DNA from 2 places in the Leptothrix cholodnii SP-6 genome. Region 1 is predicted to be linked to the other one. Evidence: riboswitches for the same ligand, from Rfam matches in the RefSeq annotation. Region 1 holds a riboswitch; the other holds the start of a gene.

Region 1 (7,495 bases):
AAATACGTCGGCGAGACCGAGCAGGCGATGGCGCGCATGTTCGACGCCGCCGAACACGAACAGGCGGTGCTGCTGCTCGACGAGGCCGACAGCTTCTTGCGCAGCCGCCAGCGCGCCGAGCGCAACTACGAGGTCACCGAGGTGAACCAGATGCTGCAGGGCATGGAGCGTTTCGGCGGCATCTTCATCTGCACCACCAACCTGTTCACCGAGCTCGACGAGGCGGCGCTGCGGCGCTTCACCTTCAAGATCGCCTTCCAGCCGCTGACCGCCGAGCAGCGTGTGCGCATGTATGTGGCCGAGGCGCTGGGCGGCGATGCCGGCGCGCTGAACGCCGAGCGCAGCACGCGGCTGGCACATCTCGACCAGCTCGCCTGCGGCGACTTCGCGGCGGTGCAGCGCCAGGCCGAGATCCTGGGCGCGGCGCTCGATGCGGACGAGTTCCTGTCGCAGCTCGAAGCCGAACACCGCGTCAAGCCGCAGGTGCGCGAGCGGCGCGGCATCGGCTTCCTGCGCTGACCCCGCGGCGGCGTGACGCGGGCCCGCTCCCTACAATTCGCGCCATGAACACGCCGTCGCCTCAATCCAATCCGTCGCCCGCCTACACCCGCGGCGCCCAGTTGCCCGCCTTGCTGCAGCAACGCATCCTGGTGCTCGACGGCGCGATGGGCACGATGGTGCAGCGCTACAAGCTCGACGAGGCGGCGTTCCGCGGCGAGCGCTTCGCTGATCACCCGAGCGACCTCAAGGGCAACAACGACCTGCTGGTGCTGACGCGCCCGGACGTGATCGCCGAGATCCACGACCAGTACCTGGCCGCCGGCGCCGACATCATCGAGACCAACACCTTCGGCGCCACCTTCGTGGCGCAGGACGACTACCAGCTCGGCGAACTGGCCTACGAGATGAACCTCGTGGCCGCACGGCTGGCGCGGCAATGCTGCGATCGCTACAGCACGCCCGACAAGCCGCGCTTCGTGGCCGGCGCGCTGGGCCCGACGCCGCGCACCGCCAGCATCAGCCCCGACGTCAACGACGCCGGTGCGCGCAACACCGACTTCGACCAGCTGCACGCCGCCTACAAGGAACAGGCGCGCGGGCTGATGGACGGCGGCTGCGACCTGTTCCTGGTCGAGACCATCTTCGACACGCTCAACGCCAAGGCGGCGATCTTCGCGCTCGACGAGCTGATGGAAGAAACCGGCGAGCGCCTGCCGGTGATCATCTCGGGCACCGTGACCGACGCGTCGGGCCGCATCCTGTCGGGCCAGACGGTCGGCGCGTTCTGGCACAGCGTGCGGCATGCCAAGCCGATCGCGATCGGCCTGAACTGCGCGCTCGGCGCCACGCTGATGCGCCCCTACATCGAGGAGCTGGCCAAGATCGCCGGCGAGACCTTCGTGTCGTGTTACCCGAACGCCGGCCTGCCCAACCCGATGAGCGACACCGGTTTCGACGAGACGCCGGAGGTGACCGGCGCGCTGATCGAGGAGTTCGCGAAAGCCGGCTTCCTCAACATCGCCGGCGGCTGCTGCGGCACCACGCCCGCGCACATCGCCGAGATTGCGCAACGCGTGGGCCGCTACCAGCCGCGCTGCCGGCACACGGCGCCGTTCAGCGATCTGCTGGCGGCCTGACGGCGCGGCGGACCCGTCAAGGGCGCACGGGTCGGTCGATCACGGTGATTTCGGTGGCCGAGCCCGCATTGCCGCGCGGCGGCTCGAAACGCGGCGCGGCGACACCGCGCACGACCAGGTAGTCGCGCACCGCCGAGGCGCGGTCCTGGCCCTGGAAGCTGCCGCTGCGTGGATCGAAGGGCGCGCTGACCTGGACCAGCCAGCGCGGGTTGCCTTTCAGAGCGGCCACCAGACGGTCCAGCACCGCCGCCAAGGCGGGCTTGACGGCCGCGCTGCCGAGCTCGAAACCATGCGGCTGCGGCACGCCAATCAGCAAGGCCGGCGACTCGCTGGAGGCCGCCGTGGCGCTGATCTGCACCGGCGTGCCCTTGAGCTCGCGGCGCAACTCGGCGTCGAGCTCGGCGAGGCTGAGCGCGCGCGGCTCGAACAGGGCCGGGGGCGCCGGACCGGTCGCGGCGCAGCCCGCCAAGGCGACCAGGCCCACCGCAGAGAGGGTGGCCGTGGCAGCGAGCCAGGCGCGACGCCGGCGGCTGTCGAGGTGCGAGCGGACGGCGGCCGGGCCGGACGAGGAGGTGGCAGCGGTTGGGCGTTTCACGCGGGCATTCTGGCTGCGCCGCGTGTGCCGGACAAGCCGAACCCGGATCGACCCGCCCTTACAATGCGGCCCTTCCCCGAGGAGCGTTGCGACGGCGTGCGATCACGCTGCCAGGCTCGGGGCCACGCCACACATGTGGCGCTGCCAACGACGCTCACCCCCGCCCGCACAGGGCGCCACGGGTGGGCCGTGGCGCCGACTGCCGGGCCGCAGCCAGTAGTCCGCGCCATGACCAGCAGCCTCCAGACCGATCCCGCCGCCACCGTGCAAGCCGCACCGCCGCCGATGCGGCTTTCGGGCCTGGAGCCCGTGGAGATCGGCGAAGGCACGCTGTTCGTCAACATCGGCGAGCGCACCAACGTGACGGGCTCGAAGGCCTTCGCCCGCATGATCCTCAACGGCCAGTTCGAGCAGGCGCTGGCGGTGGCGCGCCAGCAGGTCGAGAACGGCGCGCAGGTGATCGACATCAACATGGACGAGGCCATGCTCGACAGCCGCGCGGCGATGGTCCGGTTCCTGAACCTGATCGCCGGCGAGCCCGAGATCGCGCGCGTGCCGATCATGATCGACTCGTCGAAGTGGGAGGTGATCGAGGCCGGCCTGAAGTGCATCCAGGGCAAGGGCATCGTCAACTCGATCTCGATGAAAGAGGGCGAGGCCGAGTTCAAGCGCCAGGCCAGGCTGGTCAAGCGCTACGGCGCGGCCGCGGTGGTGATGGCCTTCGACGAAAAAGGCCAGGCCGACACCTACGCCCGCAAGATCGAGATCTGCGAACGCGCCTACCGCGTGCTGGTCGACGAGGTGGGCTTTCCGCCCGAGGACATCATCTTCGACCCCAACATCTTCGCCATCGCCACCGGCATCGAGGAGCACGACAACTACGCGGTCGATTTCATCGAGGCGACGCGCTGGATCAAGCAGAACCTGCCCGGCGCCAAGGTGTCGGGCGGCGTGAGCAACGTGAGCTTCAGCTTCCGCGGCAACGAGCCGGTGCGCGAGGCGATCCACACCGTCTTCCTGTACCACGCGATCCAGGCCGGCATGGACATGGGCATCGTCAACGCCGGCATGGTGGGCGTGTACGACGACCTCGAAGCCACGCTGCGCGAGCGCGTCGAGGACGTGGTGCTGAACCGTCGTCCGGACGCCGGCGAACGCCTGGTCGAGATCGCCGAAACCGCCAAGGGCGCGGCCCGCGACGAGAGCAGCAAGCTCGCCTGGCGCGGCACGGCCGAGGCGCCGGTGAGCGTCGACGACCGCCTGAGCCACGCGCTGGTGCATGGCATCACCGACTTCATCAACGTCGACACCGAAGAGGCCTGGCAGGCGATTTCGGCCCGTGGTGGCAGGCCCTTGCACGTGATCGAAGGCCCGCTGATGGCGGGCATGAACATCGTCGGCGACCGCTTCGGCGCGGGCAAGATGTTCCTGCCGCAGGTCGTCAAGTCGGCCCGCGTGATGAAGCAGGCCGTGGCCCATCTGCTGCCCTACATCGAGGCCGAGAAGAAGGCCCTGCAGGACGCCGGCGGCGACGTCAAGGCCAAGGGCAAGATCGTCATCGCCACCGTCAAGGGCGACGTGCACGACATCGGCAAGAACATCGTCACCGTCGTGCTCCAGTGCAACAACTTCGAGGTCGTCAACATGGGCGTGATGGTGCCGTGCCAGGACATCCTGGCGCGCGCCAAGCTCGAAGGCGCCGACATCATCGGCCTGTCGGGCCTGATCACGCCGAGCCTGGAGGAGATGCAGCACGTGGCCGCCGAGATGCAGCGCGACGCGTTCTTCCGCGACAGGAAGATGCCGCTGCTGATCGGCGGCGCGACCTGCAGCCGCGTTCACACCGCCGTCAAGATCTCGCCGCATTACGAAGGCCCTGTCGTCTACGTGCCCGATGCCTCGCGCAGCGTGGGCGTGTGCTCCGATCTGCTGAGCGACGAGCGCGCGGCGCGCTTCATCGACGAACTCAAGATCGACTACGACCGCGTGCGCGAGCAGCACGCCAACAAGAAGGCCACGCCGATGGTGACGCTTGCCGCAGCGCGCGCCAACAAGACGCCGGTCGACTGGAGCACCTACACGCCGCCCAAGCCCAAGTTCATCGGCCGGCGCGTGTTCCGCAACCAGGACCTGAGCGAGTTGGCGCAATGCATCGACTGGGCGCCGTTCTTCCAGACCTGGGACCTGGCGGGCAAGTTCCCCGACATCCTGAAGGACGAGGTGGTGGGCACCGAGGCCGTGCGCGTGTTCAGCGACGGCAAACGCATGCTGCAGCGCGCGATCGAAGGCCGCTGGCTGCAGGCCAACGGCGTGATCAGCCTGCTGCCGGCCAACACGGTGGACGACGACGTGATCGAGGTCTACGCCGACGAGTCACGCGAGCAGGTGCTGCTGCGCTGGCAGCCGCTGCGCATGCAGACAGCGAGGCCGGTGATCGACGGAGTGAGCCGCCCCAATCGCAGCCTAGCCGATTTCATCGCGCCGAAAGGCCTCAAGCCCGACTACATCGGCCTGTTCGCGGTGACGGCGGGCCTGGGCGTCGAGAAGAAGGAGCAGCAGTTCATCGACGACCTCGACGACTACAGCGCCATCATGCTCAAGGCCCTGGCCGATCGCCTGGCCGAAGCGTTTGCCGAACACCTGCACCAGCGCGTGCGCACCGAGCTCTGGGGCTATGCGGCCGACGAGTCGCTGAGCAACGAGCAGCTGATCGCCGAGGCCTACCGCGGCATCCGGCCGGCGCCGGGTTATCCGGCCTGCCCGGATCACCGGGTCAAGCGCGGCATGTTCGAGGTGCTGGATGCCCAGGACATCGGCATGGCGCTGACCGAGAGCCTGGCGATGACGCCGGCCGCCAGCGTGAGCGGCTTCTACCTGGCGCACCCGGACAGCGTCTACTTCAACGTCGGCAAGATCGGCGAGGACCAGTTGCAGGACTACGCGCGGCGGCAGGCACTCGACGAGGCCGAGGCCCGGCGCGCGCTGGCGCCGGTGCTGGGCTGAATCGCAACGGCGGCCGGCGCGTCAGCGACTCGCCTGGCCCGTCGGGCGCTGGTCGTCGACCGGCAGCAGGTGATTGGGCAAGGGCGCGACGCGCTGCTCCAGCGTGCGCGGATCGAGCAGCCGGGTCTCGCGATGGAGCTCGACCGGACGACCCAGCATCGCGCCGCCGTCACGTGTCAGCGGTCGCCACAGGAAATGGCCGGTGGCGTTGCTGGAGCGCGGCAGGAAGGTGTCGAAGGGAATCGACAGGGAAATGCCCTTGTCGAACGAACCTTCGCCGAACTGGGCGGCCGAGACATTGGTCTTGGTGGCGAACACCGCCATCGTCGTGCCGTTGTCGAAGGTCTTCTGCAGCGTCAGCGTGGCGCCGCGGTCGCCGGCGAGGTACTGGCCGACGTTGAGCCGGGTCGAGATACCCTGCCAGCCGGTGTCCCAGTACAGCGTGGCGTGGCCGGTCGAGACGGTGTAGTCGCGCCAGCGCAGGTCCTGGTGGAAGTCGCGCTGCCGCACCCGGTTGGCGTCGATGCCGAAGGCCCAGCGTGAGCCGTTGCGGCGGTACAGCCACTCGCCGCCGACTCCGCCGAACATCGACTCGAAGTAGCCGCCGTAGACGGCGTAGTACTGGTTGCCGGTCAGCACCCGCGCCTGCGACAGGGCCAGGCGCTCCAGCGTGACGCGCGAGGTCACCAGGTAGGAGCGCATGTCGGTGCGCACACGTGGCAACTGGCTGCTGCCATCGAAGGTGAAGCCGCCGTAGTTGTCGATCAGCCGCAGCCGCGCCTCCCCGTCGACCCGCCAGTCCGCCGGCAGGCTCAACCGGCCCCTCAGCGAGGCGCTGACGTCAAAGAGCACGAAGCCGTTCGGGCCACCGATGGTCTGGTGAAGGTCGATCGACGGACGCAGCGACAGCGGCTTCTGATCGCGCTGCGCCTCGGCCAGCGGCGCCGGTGCCGCGGGCAGCACCGCGTCGGCATCGAGGCGGCGCAACTGCACCGCATCGACGACGGTGTTGCTGCGTGGCGCCTCGGTCTGGCCTGCCATCCAGGGTTGTCGGTCGACCTCGGCCAGCAGCGCCGGCCGGCCCAGCACGTCGAACCGGACCTGCAGGCGCTCGACCTCGGCCGGTGCATCGCGGTGCAGCACCTGCAGCGACTTGTCGAGGCGATCGCGCAGATAGGGCGAATCGACGTCGGCGAATTCGGCGACCACGGTCGACGATGCCCGAGTGACGCCACGTGGCGCCCAGCCGGTCTGGAGCGACAGCTCGTCCAGCGTGGTCGCCAGTGCGGGCGCCTGGACCGGTCGCAGCGGGCTGACCCCGATCGGTCGCGGGTCGAGCAGCTTGGGCGTGTTCAAGTCGGCCATCGGCACGTGGAAAGCCAGGCCGAAGGCCAGCCGGTTGCCGCGCTGCAGCCCCAGGCTCAGGTCGACGGTCGGATTGAGCTGGTAGACCAGCCCGAGGTTGAGCGGCGACTTCTGCGGCTGTCGATTGGCCTGCGGTTCGGACTGGTAGTCGTTGCCATCGAGTTCGAGCTTGACCAGCAGGGGCCACGACGACGGCCTGAACTGCACGCCCCCGAACACCCCGACCGGGCCGCGGAAGAAGCGCGACCAGCCGATGGTGCCGCCCTGGCCGGTCAGCGTGCTGGCACCGGGTCGGTCATCGAAGCGCGCACTGACGGCCGACAGCGGATTGCGCAGGTCGCGCCGCTGGCCCAGATAGCCCCAGCCCAGGCCGAGGCTGAAGTCAAGCCCGCCCCAGCGCTTGTTGGCCACCAGGTATTCGGAGCCGAACAGCCCGGTGCCCCCCATGTCGAGGATGCCGACCGACAGTTCGGGCGACCAGGCCCCCTCGCGCAGCAGGCGCAGCTTGGCGTCGATGCTCTTGTCCTTGTAGGACTGCTGGCCGGAGAAATTGACCGCGCCGTAGAGGCGGTTGGCAACGGCGGTGTAGCGGAAACCGATCTCGAGGTCTTCGAGCGGCTGCAGAAAGACATTGGTGCGGGTGTAGGGCCAGGTGCGCTGCAGGCTCAATGACAGCGCGCCCTCGGGCTGCATGCGCGCCGTCGGCGTCTGCAGCAGGCCGGTGAAGCCCCAGTCGCTCAGCGTCGGCGGATTGCGCACCGCCAGGTCCTGGGCCTGGCGACGCGCGGCGAGCTGCTCGTCGCTCGCCTCGACCTGGCGCCAGACCGTGTCCGAGGCATCGGCAGCAGGATCGGCCTGCGGCCCCGCCCAGGCCAGCCAGGACGCCACGTCGGCG
Region 2 (7,495 bases), 1.4 Mb from region 1:
CTCGCTGAACCACACCAGGTCGCCCTTGACGAACAGCTCCACGCCGAACAGGCCCTGGCCGCCGAGGTTGTCGGTCACGGTCCTGGCAATGTGGCGCGACAGCGCCAGCGCGGCCGGCTGCATCGGGTGCGGCTGCCAGCTCTCGACGTAGTCGCCGCGCACCTGCACGTGGCCGATCGGGTCGCAGAAATGGGTCTCGACCTGGCCGTCGGCGCCCAGCGCGCGCACGGTGAGCTGGGTGATCTCGTAGTCGAAGTCGATGAAACCCTCGACGATCACGCGGCCGTTGCTGACTCGCCCGCCAACCATCGCGTAGTCCCAGGCCGCCTGCACGTCGGCCGGGCCGTCGATCTTGCTCTGGCCCTTGCCCGAGCTGCTCATCACCGGCTTGACGATGCAGGGGTAGCCGATGGCGGGCTGGCCGTCGGCGCCGTCGATCGCGGCCTGCAGCTCGGCCAGCGAGTCGCAGAAGCGGTAGGGGCTGGTCGGCAGGCCCAGCGTCTCGGCGGCGAGGCGGCGGATGCCCTCGCGGTCCATCGTCAGGCGGGTGGCGCGGGCGGTGGGGATGACGCGAACGACGCCTTCGGCCTCGAGGGCTTCGAGCGTCTGGGTCGCGATGGCCTCGATCTCGGGCACCACCAGGTCGGGCCGCTCGGCCTCGATCAGCGTGCGCAAGGCGGCCGGGTCGCTCATCGCGATGGTGTGCGACTGGTGCGCCACCTGCTGGCCGGGCGCGTTGTCGTAGCGGTCGACCGCGATGGTCTCGACGCCCAGGCGCTGCAGCGCGATCAGCACTTCCTTGCCGAGTTCGCCGCTGCCCAGCAGCATCACGCGGGTGGCGTCGGGAGAGAGGGGGGTGCCCAGAGGTTTCATGGCGACGGGGCCGGTGCGGCCGTTGGCGAAATCAGGGGCCCGATTGTCGCCGCGCCGTCGCCACCACGACCTCAGCGCCGCGGCGGGCGGCCGCCGGCGGGGCGGTTGCCGGCCGGGCGCGGGTTGTTGCCGCGGTGGTCGTCGCGCCGGGGGCCGCGTGCGTCGCGGGGCTCGCGCTGTTCGCGTTCCTGCACCGGCGGGCGGTTGGCGGCCCACTCCGCGGCTTCGCGGCGGGCGATGTCGAGCAGGCCGTCGAGCTGATCCTCGGCCACGCCCTTGAGGGCGCAGAAGTTGGCGCGGGTCAGCGTGGTGACCTGGAAGTCGCGCAGCAGCTGGGCGCGGTTGTGCCACTGCTGCTGTTCGAGCGCGCGGCGCTCGTCTTCGGCGGCGCGGCGTTCGTCGTGCACGCCGCGGCGACGCTGCAGTTCCTCGTTGGCGGCCTGGCGGTGTTCGTCGCTGACCTCGCCGGCGGGCTGGCCGTCGAGGTCGAACCGCTGGCTCGCCTTGGTCAGCGCGATCAGGTAGGCGGTGGTGCCGGTGTGGCGGCGCAGGAAGGCCGACAGCACCTGCTTGGTGAAGACACCCGGCACACGCGCCTGGATGTCGGCCTGGATGCGCAGCTTGACGGGCCGCGGCGCACCGCTGAACAGGGCCGGAAAACGGCTCTTGAGCTGCTGCGCGCAGGCCGCCGGGCTCATGTCGGGGATCACGACCTTGGGCGCGCTGGCCACCACCGGCGCGTCGGCTGCGGCGGCATCGGTGGCACCTTCGGCTTGGGGCGCCTCGGGGACGACCGCCTCGGGAGCCCCGGCCGTGACGGTTTCAGCGGTGACGGTCTCGGCCATCGGGGCTTCAGCGGGGCTGACCGCCGGCGTCAGGTCGGGGGCGGCGGCGGGAAATTCGTTCGAGGACATGGCGCAGGCGGGTGTCGGGGACAAGGGGAAAAGGCGCGATTGTGTCTGCAGCGGCAACCCCACGGGCCGGCGCGGGGTTGGCCGGGCCGGCTCAGGCCTCGACGACGATCGGGAAACGCGCCCGCAGGCCGTCGACGCCGGGCTCGAACGGCACCGTCAGCGCAGCCCGGTCGCGCGGGTCGCGCAGGCGCCGCCAGAGGCCGTCGCGCTCGTTGCCGGGGTCGCCCTGCACGTAGAGCTGGGTGGTCAGCAGCTCGTGGCCTTGGTGTCGCACCTTGAAGTGGATGTGCGGCGTGCGGCCGCTGTAGGGCGCCGGGCGCAGGGTGCGGAAACGGTAGCGGCCGTCGGCGCCGACCGTGACGCGGCCGAAGCCCTGGAAGGCCGGATCGGCGCGGCCGCCGTCGCCGGGGTGGTGGTAATGGCCGTCGGCATCGCATTGCCAGATCTCGACCACCGCGCCTTCGAGCAGCCGGCCGCGCAGATCGCTCACCGTGCCCTCGACCCAGGCCGGCTCGCCGCGGCTGGCGCGCGCCGCGCCGTTGCGCAGCAGGTCGAAATCGCTGTCGGCGGGCAGTTGCAACGGGTAGAACGGGCCTTCGGTCTGGCTCGGCGTCGGCCGCAGGCCGGCGGTGTTCTGGGCCCGCGGGCCCAGCCACAGCGCCGGCATGCCGACCAGCGCGAGCGCGGCACCCAGGCGCAGGCAGCGACGCCTGGGCCCGCCATCGACCCTCACGGTCGCAGGGTCATCGGCACCCGGCGGGCGGTGGACATCGGCTGGACGGTTCGGCTTCATCGGGTGCTCCGGATCGGCGTGGGGGCGCTGCGAATGATGGCACTTTGCCCCCGCGTGCACGATGCCGCAAGCCGGGCGACACGCGACATCCGGCGGCTGGCTACAATCGCGCCCTGTTTCGAGGAGCGTTGCAAGGCCGGTGGCTCCCACCCGCCCCAGGCTCGAAACCCTCACAAGGCAACGGCGCTCACCCGCTCGCGGATCCGCGAGTCCTCAGGGTGAGTTGCGCATCCGGCACATCCCCCTTTCGACTCCCGGCGCGGCGGACTCTCTTTTTCGGAGTAACGCATGAACGCTGCTGTCAAAGCCCTGCACGAAAACGACTACCTGGTCGCCGACCTGAGCCTGGCCGCCTGGGGCCGCAAGGAAATCCGCATCGCCGAGACCGAGATGCCCGGCCTGATGGCGATCCGCGAGGAGTTCGCCGCCAAGCAGCCGCTCAAGGGCGCGCGCGTGACCGGCTCGCTGCACATGACGATCCAGACCGCCGTGCTGGTCGAGACCCTGCAGGCACTGGGCGCGCAGGTGCGCTGGGCCTCGTGCAACATCTTCTCGACGCAGGACCACGCCGCCGCCGCGCTGGCGGTGCAAGGCACGCCGGTGTTCGCCTACAAGGGCGAGACGCTCGCCGACTACTGGGACTACACGCACCGCATCTTCGAGTTCGGCGCCGCCGGCACCGACGGCGAAGGCCCGAACATGATCCTCGACGACGGCGGCGACGCCACGCTGCTGATGCACCTGGGCAAGCGCGCCGAGAAGGACCTGTCGCTGCTCGACAACCCCAAGAGCGAAGAGGAAACCTGCCTCTACGCCGCGATCCGCGCCAAGCTGGCGGTGGACCCGACCTGGTACAGCCGCAAGGGCGCGCAGATCATCGGCGTGACCGAAGAGACCACCACCGGCGTGCACCGCCTCAAAGAGATGAGCGCCGCCGGCACGCTGCTGTTCCGCGCCATCAACGTCAACGACTCGGTCACCAAGAGCAAGTTCGACAACCTGTACGGCTGCCGCGAGTCGCTGGTGGACGGCATCAAGCGCGCCACCGACGTGATGATCGCCGGCAAGGTCGCCTGCGTGGCCGGTTACGGCGACGTCGGCAAGGGCTCGGCGCAGGCGCTGCGCGCGCTGTCGGCGCAGGTCTGGGTGACCGAGATCGACCCGATCAACGCCCTGCAGGCGGCGATGGAAGGCTACAAGGTCGTGACGATGGAATACGCCGCCGACAAGGCCGACATCTTCGTCACCACCACCGGCAACCGCGACGTCATCCGCCACGAGCACATGGCGGCGATGAAGGACCAGGCGATCGTCTGCAACATCGGCCACTTCGACAACGAGATCGACGTCGCCTCGCTCGAAGGCTACGAGTGGGACGAGATCAAGCCGCAGGTCGACCACATCATCTTCCCGGACGGCAAGAAGATCATCCTGCTCGCCAAGGGCCGCCTCGTGAACCTGGGCTGCGCCACCGGCCACCCGAGCTTCGTGATGTCGTCGAGCTTCGCCAACCAGACCATCGCGCAGATCGAGCTGTTCTGCCACCCGGACGGCTACGACGTCGGCAAGGTCTACGTGCTGCCCAAGCACCTCGACGAGAAGGTCGCGCGCCTGCACCTGAAGAAGGTCGGCGCCATGCTCACCGAGCTGACCGACGACCAGGCCGCCTACATCGGCGTGCCCAAGAATGGCCCGTACAAGCCCGACACCTACCGGTATTGATGGCCCCCGAGGACGCCGCAGCGCGGCGTCCGCCCCCTCCCGAGGGGGATCAAGTCGACCCGGCCACGGCCCGCATCGACTTGATCCCGCTCGAAGCCGCCGTCGTGCGGCGCCCTGATTCCCTACCCGCCATGCGCATCGACCAGTTGATTCTTCACAAGGGCCTCGCCCCCACGCGCTCCGCCGCCCAGCGGTTGATCGAACGCAAGGCGGTGCGCTGGCTCGGCCCCAAGGGCTGGACGGTGCCGAGCAAGGCCGGCGAAGACGTGCCCGACGAGGCGCAGGTCGAGATCACCGACGCCTCCGAGCTGCGCTTCGTCTCGCGCGGCGGGCTCAAGCTCGAAGGCGCGATCGCCAAGTGCGGTTTCGACGTGCGCGGGCGCACCTGCCTCGATGTCGGCCAGAGCACCGGCGGCTTCACCGACCTGCTGCTCGACAAGGGCGCCGTCAAGGTGGTCGGCCTCGACGTCGGCCGCGACCAGCTCGCCGCCAAGCTGCGCGGCGACGAGCGGGTGGTCTGCTACGAGGGCATCAACGCCCGCGACGTGGCCGGCAGCGCGTTCGCCGCCGAGTGGCCCGAAGCCAGCTTCGGCTTCATCACCGCCGACGTCTCGTTCATCTCGCTGACGCACGTGCTGCCGACGCTGTTCAGCTACCTCGCGCCCGGTGGCGACCTGCTGGCGCTGGTCAAGCCGCAGTTCGAGCTGCAGCCCGCGCAGATCGGCAAGGGCGGCATCGTGCGCAACAAGGCGTATTTCCAGGACGTCGAGACCCGCGTGCGCCAGTGCTGCCGCGACTGGCCGATGAAGGTGCACGCCTACTTCCAGAGCCCGATCGAGGGCGGCAACGGCAACACCGAATTCTTCATCTGGGTGCGCCACCCCGAGCCTGCGACCCCTGCGGCCTGAGCCTCGCGGCTGCGCCCGTCCAAAGCGATTCCGTCATGACCACGACCCCTTCCCTGCCGCTGAGCCTCGAGTTCTTCCCGCCCAAGACGCCCGAGGGCGTGACCAAGCTGGCGGCCGCGCGCCAGGCGCTGTATGCGCTGCAGCCGCAGTTCTGCTCGGTGACCTATGGCGCCGGCGGCAGCACGCAGGACGGCACGCTGGCCACCGTGCAGGCCATCCTCGACGAGGGCTGGCAGGGCGCCTCGCACTTCACCTGCATCGGCGCCACGCGCGAGTCGGTGCGCGAGCGGCTGGCGCAGTTCAAGGCGATGGGCATGCGCCGCATCGTCGCGCTGCGTGGCGACCTGCCGAGCGGCTACGGCGCGTTCGGCGAGTTCCGCTACGCCAGCGACCTGGTGGCCTTCATCCGCGCCGAGACCGGCGACCACTTCCACATCGAGGTGGCCGCCTACCCCGAGATGCACCCGCAGGCGCGCAGCCCGCAGGCCGACCTGCAGGCCTACGCGGCCAAGGTGCAGGCGGGGGCCGACTCGGCCATCACGCAGTTCTTCTTCAACGCCGACGCCTACTGGCGCTTCGTCGACGACGCCCAGGCGCTGGGCGCGCGCATCCCGGTGGTGCCCGGCATCATGCCGATCACCAATTCGAGCGGGATCATCCGCTTCGCCGACGGCAGCGGCGCCGAGATCCCGCGCTGGATCCGCCTGCGGCTGCAGAGCTACGGCGACGACAGCGCCAGCATCAAGGCCTTCGGCCTCGACGTGGTCACCGACCTGTGCGAGCGCCTGCGTGCCGGCGGCGTGCCGGCCTTGCACTTCTACACGATGAACAGCAGTGCGGCGGTGTTGCAGATCTGCGAGCGACTGGGGCTCTGAACCCCGGGATCCGGCCCGGTGCAGCGGGCCGGGTCAGCGCCCGCGCAACAGATCGGCCGGGAAAGCGTTGCTGCAAGGCGTCATTTCCCGCAGCCGACTGCTGATGCACGTCAAACCGCGACAAGGCGCAAGGCCATCCGGGCCAGCTGTTGCGCAGACACAAGGGGTCGAACCCCGAGCGAGGGCTCAATGAAGGCCTGGATCCGAGATTCGCACTCGGGCCGCCCTTCCATCCAAGGAGTCCCTCTGATGAAAAAGCTCTGCATCGCTCTCGCCGTCGCCGCCCTCGCTCCCGTCGCCATGGCCCAGTCGGCCGGTGACATCGTGGTGCGTGCGCGCGCCGTCTACCTCGACGCAGCCAACAAGGACACCGTCGCCATCACCGACGTGTCGATCAACAGCAAGTGGCTGCCGGAAGTCGACTTCACCTACTACGTGACGCCGAACTTCGCCGCCGAACTGATCCTGACCTACCCGCAGAAGCAGGACGTCAGCTCGACCGCCCACGGCGGCTTCATCGGCACCCTCAAGCACCTGCCGCCGACGCTGACCGCGCAGTACCACGTCACCGGCCTGGGCGCGATCAAGCCCTACGTGGGCGCCGGCGTGAACTACACGCGCTTCTCCAGCGTGAACCTGCTCAACGGCGCGCTGTCGGTCGAGAAGAACAGCTTCGGCCTGGCCTTCCAGGCAGGCGTCGACTACGCGATCGACAAGCAGTGGTCGCTCAACCTCGACGTCAAGAAGGTGCAGATCCGCACCGACCTGAGCCTCGGCGCGACCAATCTGGGCACGCTCAAGGTCGATCCGACGCTGATCGGTATCGGCTTGGGCTACAAGTTCTGACCTGAGGGTGTCTGCACGCCCGCGACCCGGGCGTGACAGCGCAGGAGACATCAGCCGCGGGCAACCCCCGCGGCTGCATTCATTCAGGCGTCGCGATCCCAGACCGCGCCGTCCTCGGTCAGCATGGCGTCGAGCGGGACGTCGTGCGACTCGGCCTCCAGCCACGGGATGTAGCCGTGCGAGTAGCCCACGCCCGCGGTGTAGGGCATCGGCTTGAGCTGCGCCAGCGTGCGGTCGTAGAAGCCGCCGCCGTAACCGAGCCGGATGCCCTTGGGGCCGAAGCCCACGCACGGCACCAGCAGCAGCTCGGGGTGGAACTCCTCGGTGTCCTTGGGCTTGAGGATGCCGAAGGCGTCCTCCTCCATCGGGCAGCCCGGGTACCAGACGTGAAAGCGCAGCTGCTTGGTCTTCTTGTCGATCACCGGCAGACCGATGCGGCGCGCGGGGTCGGATTCGCTCCAGCGGTAGAGCGCGGGCAGGGCATCGAACTCGCCCTTGATCGACCAGAACGCGCCGATGGTCTTCTCGCGGCGCGACAGCAGCCAGACCTGCAGCACCTCCTGC

Evidence for each region. A riboswitch is a leader RNA that binds a small molecule or an ion and turns the genes downstream of it on or off. The one in region 1 is predicted to bind S-adenosylhomocysteine.
Region 2: linked by a shared signal. The riboswitch ahead of ahcY (adenosylhomocysteinase) and the one ahead of metH (methionine synthase) in region 1 are both predicted to bind S-adenosylhomocysteine.

The regions. Positions count from the first base shown of each region.
Region 1 is NC_010524.1:3,627,288-3,634,782, forward strand. Features, by position in the region: gene LCHO_RS16295 (ATP-binding protein) at 1-519, shown strand, start outside; gene LCHO_RS16300 (homocysteine S-methyltransferase family protein) at 564-1,637, shown strand; gene LCHO_RS22325 (OmpA family protein) at 1,654-2,232, opposite strand; S-adenosyl-L-homocysteine riboswitch at 2,305-2,395, shown strand; gene metH (methionine synthase) at 2,461-5,235, shown strand; gene LCHO_RS16315 (YjbH domain-containing protein) at 5,257-7,495, opposite strand, start outside.
Region 2 is NC_010524.1:118,874-126,368, reverse strand. Features, by position in the region: gene purT (formate-dependent phosphoribosylglycinamide formyltransferase) at 1-873, opposite strand, end outside; gene LCHO_RS00605 (ProQ/FINO family protein) at 945-1,787, opposite strand; gene LCHO_RS00600 (dioxygenase family protein) at 1,879-2,580, opposite strand; S-adenosyl-L-homocysteine riboswitch at 2,695-2,776, shown strand; gene ahcY (adenosylhomocysteinase) at 2,869-4,302, shown strand; gene LCHO_RS00590 (TlyA family RNA methyltransferase) at 4,434-5,210, shown strand; gene metF (methylenetetrahydrofolate reductase [NAD(P)H]) at 5,246-6,085, shown strand; gene LCHO_RS00580 (OmpW/AlkL family protein) at 6,335-6,931, shown strand; gene LCHO_RS00575 (5-formyltetrahydrofolate cyclo-ligase) at 7,015-7,495, opposite strand, start outside.